2 regions of the Streptomyces sp. R11 genome follow, and region 2 is predicted to be linked to the other one. Evidence: riboswitches for the same ligand, from Rfam matches in the RefSeq annotation. Region 2 holds a riboswitch; the other holds the start of a gene.
What was found. Region 2 has a riboswitch for cobalamin ahead of AB5J55_RS09345 (cobalamin biosynthesis protein). Riboswitches for the same ligand answer to the same signal wherever they lie in the genome.

Region 1 (2,195 bases), 680 kb from region 2:
GATGGCATCCGCGTTGCTGGCCAGGTTCGCCCTGAGGCGATCCAGACATGCCGCGGAGCCGTCGCTGAGTGCCTCGGAGGCGGTCTTGTAGGCGTCGATGTTGGATTGGGCCATCCCGTCATACCAGTCGAGCCCGTCGGCATCTGGCGGCGCGATGCTGACCAGCGCGGCAGCACTGGCCACCCGGTCCTGGAGCAGCGCCGCGCAGGCCAATGCATGCGGCCCGCCACCAGAACGGCCGAGCACGGAGAACGGTCCGAGATTCAGGTGGTCGGCGATGGCCTGCACATCCGCCGCAGAATGACGCACAGTGCGGCCTTTTAACCGATGCGACTCCCCGTACCCTGGCCGGTCATAGGAGATGAGCCGAATACCCAGTTTGTAGAGAACGCTGGTACGTGGACGCGGCCCGACCCTGCTGCCCGGAGTGCCATGCAGCAAGAACACCGGGTGCCCCTTCGGGTCCCCCGACGTCTCGAAGAAGAGCAGCCTCTTGCCGTCGCCGCTCTTGACACTTCCCAACACCAGGTGTGCCTCCCGTCGCCAGCGCCGCGGCCGCCCGGAGCAGGACCCAGAGAACCAGCATCCCGCCCGTCAGGGCGCCAGTCGACACACAAACCAGCCGTCATAGCGACGGACCAAGGGTTTTCCGTAAGACGCAATGCCACGGGGTGACGGTTGCGCGTCCCGTAGGGCCGCTCGCACCGACCAAACGGTAGAGGATTCGCACCCTCCGGCAGGTCATTCCAGCCACACCGATAGCCATTCGGCGCAAAATGCATGTTTGGTTTGACACTTCAGTGATCACAACGCCCCAGGGCGGCGATCACGCAGACCGAGGGCAGTACCCACATGATGGGGCCACCCGACCCGCCGCGCATCCTGACGTCGGGTGATACCGGTCCGTCCGCGAGGAAGGACCGACGCCATGGCCGGGATCATGCACACGCCCACGGCGAAGCCCGGCAAACCGGTCGACGTCCATGGGCGAAATCCAGCCGAACCGGCCGCCCTCAACCTCGCTCGACACCGAACCACCGCCGCCGCCCACAGCCCCCTCTCAGCCCCCGCCTACCCCCGGGTAGAGTGTCGCCGTCGTCATCACACCCGTACGGGGGAAAGCCGGTGCAAATCCGGCGCTGACCCGCAACCGTGAACCGGTCGTCGAAGGCCGGTGAGCCGGATCGCCGCGTACGGGACAGTGACCGGCTCACGTGCACCGGCAGCCTGCCGGAGCGCGGCACCGTCGAGGTATACGGAGCCGAGCCGCCGGGGGTTTTCCCTGTGCTGCCCGGTTCCCCTTAGGGAAGGGCACCCGCCGATCATGTACGTCCGCCGCAGCGCAGCGGCCCTGGCCGCCACCGTCGTGATCGGCGCGGCCGCGCCCGCCGTAGCCGCCGACCCGACCCCCTCCACGTCGCCGTCGCAGGCGTACCCCGCCGAGCTGTACGGCGACTCCGACCCCACGTACGACGGCGTCTGGCGCCAGTCCCTCGCGCTGCTCGCGCAGGACACCGTCGAGGTGAAGCCGGCGAAGGGTGCCGTGGACTGGCTGCTCGGGCAGCAGTGCGCGAACGGGGCTTTCGCGCCCTACCGCGCCGACACGAGCACTGACTGCGGCGCCAAGACCCTGATCGACACCAACAACACGGCCGCCGCCGTGCAGGCACTGGCCGCGCTCGGCGGGCACGACGCCGCGGCCGACAAGGCGGTGTCCTGGCTGAAGTCGGTCCAGAACAAGGACGGCGGCTGGGGCTACACCCCGGGCGGGGCCACCGACGCGAACTCGACGTCGGTCGTGGTCGGCGCGCTGGCCGCCGCGGGCGAGAAGCCGGCGGAGGTCGTGAAGGGCGGGAAGTCCCCGTACGACGCCCTGATCGAGCTCGCCCTGCCCTGCAAGGGCGCCGACGCGGGCGCCTTCGCGTTCCAGCCGGACAAGAAGGGCGGCCTGGCCGCCAACGCGGACGCGACCGCGGCGGGCGTCGTCGGCTCGCTCGGCAAGGGCCTCGTGGTCAGCCCGGGCAAGCAGTCGGACGCGTCCTGCAGCGACGCCGGCTCCGCAACCCCGGAGCGGGCCGCGGCCAACGGCGCCGTGTACCTGACGAAGGCCCTCGCCAAGGACGGCCACCTCACGTCCGCCCTCCCCGGCGCCGAGGACCAGCCCGACTACGGCAACACGGCCGACGCGGTCGTCG
Region 2 (2,195 bases):
CCTGACCCTCCCGGCCGCCGCACTGGTCGGCGCGATCGCGGAGTACGTGACGGGCTTCGGCGCCTGGGGCACGGCCGTGGTCGCGGTCTTCCTGGTGGTCTCCAGCGCCGCGATCTGGAAGATCTCCCGCCGCGAGGTCATCGACCACACCAACGTCAACGAGTCCGACGAGCCGGCCGGCGTGGTGACCACGGCCATGGCCGCCGTGACCCCGCCGCCCGCGGGCACGGCGAGCGAGGACCTCACGGCCACCATCCCGGCCCAGTCCTCGGAGCCGGAGCCTTCGAAGGCCTCCGTCTGACGCACCCGGTCACTCCAGTCACTCCCCCGCACTCACTCAAGAAAGCAGAAGCATGAAGATCGACTGGGCGGCACTCGGCTCCGTCTTCGGCGTCAGCCTCGTGGTCACCGTGGCCCTGGTGGGCCTGTTCACCCTCGGCATCGCGGGCCTGTCCCGGCGCGAACGAGCCGTGGCGCAGGGCGACTCGGCCTCTCTCGCGGTCACGGGAGCGTACGCGTGCTTCGCGGCATGCGCGGCGGCAGTGGCGTACGGCATCTATCTGATCGTCGCCTGACGCACGACGCGCATCACCTGAAACACCCGAGGTGCGGGACGGATCACCGTCCCGCACCTCACTGCTGTGTGGGCCTTCGCACACTCTCCCTTCGCAGGTCAACGGCAAGTTGACGGCCGTTCCAACCCCGTGGTGGACTGCCGGAGCCATGTGCGGCGGTAGGAGAGGAAGCCGGTGTGAATCCGGCGCGGTCCCGCCACTGTCACCGGGGTAGACACCCCCGGGAGCCAGGAACTCTCACCGCCGGTCTCGTCGAACCAGGGCGCGGACACCCTGAGTGAGGACATAACGCGATGCTCGCTTGCCGATCGACATGCAGAACCGGACCCTCGTCTGACTCGACGATCGGCTGACCCCGATGCGTGCCGATCGCGTCTTCGCGTACGGCGCCGCCGCCGGACTTCTCGGTGATCTGCTGCTCGGCGATCCTCGCCGGGGGCATCCGGTCGCCGTGTTCGGGCGGACCGCCGCCGCCGTGGAACGGGTGTTGTGGCGCGACCACCGCGCGTGGGGTGCGGTGCACACCGCCGTGTGCGCCGGTGGCGCCGTGGCGCTCGGTGCCGCGGCAGCTCGTCTCGTACGCACGTCCCCCGCCACCTCCGTCGCGCTGACCGGTGCCGCCACCTGGGCGGTCGTCGGGGGGACTTCGCTCGCCCGGGAGGCCCGGGTCATCGGGCAGGCGCTGGAAGCGGGGGACGTCGAGGCGGCTCGTGCCCGGCTGCCGCATCTGTGCGGGCGGGATCCGCAGGCGCTGGACGCGGACGGGATCGCGCGGGCGGTCGTGGAGTCCGTTGCCGAGAACACCTCCGACGCGGTCGTGGGGGCGCTGGTGTGGGGCGCCGCGGCAGGCGTTCCCGGGCTGGTCGGGTTCCGGGCCGTGAACACGCTCGACGCCATGGTGGGGCACAAGTCGCCCAAGTACCGGCGATACGGCTGGGCTTCGGCGAGGCTCGACGACGTGGCGGGGTGGCCGGGGTCGCGGCTGACCGCCGTGCTCGCAGCCGTCGCCGGAGGTGACCCCCGTGGGGCGGTACGAGCCTGGCGCGCCGACGCGGGCAAGCACCCGAGCCCCAACGCCGGGCCCGTGGAGGCCTCGTTCGCGGGGGCGCTCGGGGTGCGGCTGGGCGGGACGCTGTCGTACGGCGGACGGGTCGAGCACCGGCCCGTGCTGAACGGGGACGGGCGGGCCGTCGGCACGCAGGACATCGAACGGGCCGTACGGCTGTCGAAGCGCGTCGGTTGGCTGGCGCTCGGCGTCTGTGTCGCCGCGCGCCGCATCGTGAAGGGGCGTACCTCATGACGGGCGGTGGTCTCCTCGTCGCCGGCACCACATCCGACGCCGGCAAGAGCGTCGTCACCGCCGGGATCTGCCGGTGGCTGGTACGGCAAGGAGTGAAGGTCGCGCCGTTCAAGGCGCAGAACATGTCCCTCAACTCGTTCGTCACGCGTGAGGGTGCCGAGATCGGGCGGGCGCAGGCGATGCAGGCACAGGCGTGCCGGGTCGAGCCGACCGCGCTGATGAATCCCGTGCTGCTCAAGCCCGGTGGGGAACAGAGCAGTCAGGTCGTGCTGCTGGGCAAGCCGGTGGGTGAGCTGAGCGCACGCGGCTATCACGGCGGG

Region 1: linked by a shared signal. The riboswitch ahead of AB5J55_RS12420 (prenyltransferase/squalene oxidase repeat-containing protein) and the one ahead of AB5J55_RS09345 (cobalamin biosynthesis protein) in region 2 are both predicted to bind cobalamin.

Annotation. Positions count from the first base shown of each region.
Region 1 covers NZ_CP163432.1:2,731,964-2,734,158, forward strand. The annotation lists gene AB5J55_RS12415 (alpha/beta fold hydrolase) at 1-525, opposite strand, end outside; cobalamin riboswitch at 1,076-1,207, shown strand; gene AB5J55_RS12420 (prenyltransferase/squalene oxidase repeat-containing protein) at 1,325-2,195, shown strand, end outside.
Region 2 covers NZ_CP163432.1:2,047,118-2,049,312, forward strand. The annotation lists gene AB5J55_RS09335 (anion permease) at 1-301, shown strand, start outside; gene AB5J55_RS09340 (hypothetical protein) at 354-575, shown strand; cobalamin riboswitch at 691-833, shown strand; gene AB5J55_RS09345 (cobalamin biosynthesis protein) at 934-1,875, shown strand; gene AB5J55_RS09350 (cobyric acid synthase) at 1,872-2,195, shown strand, end outside.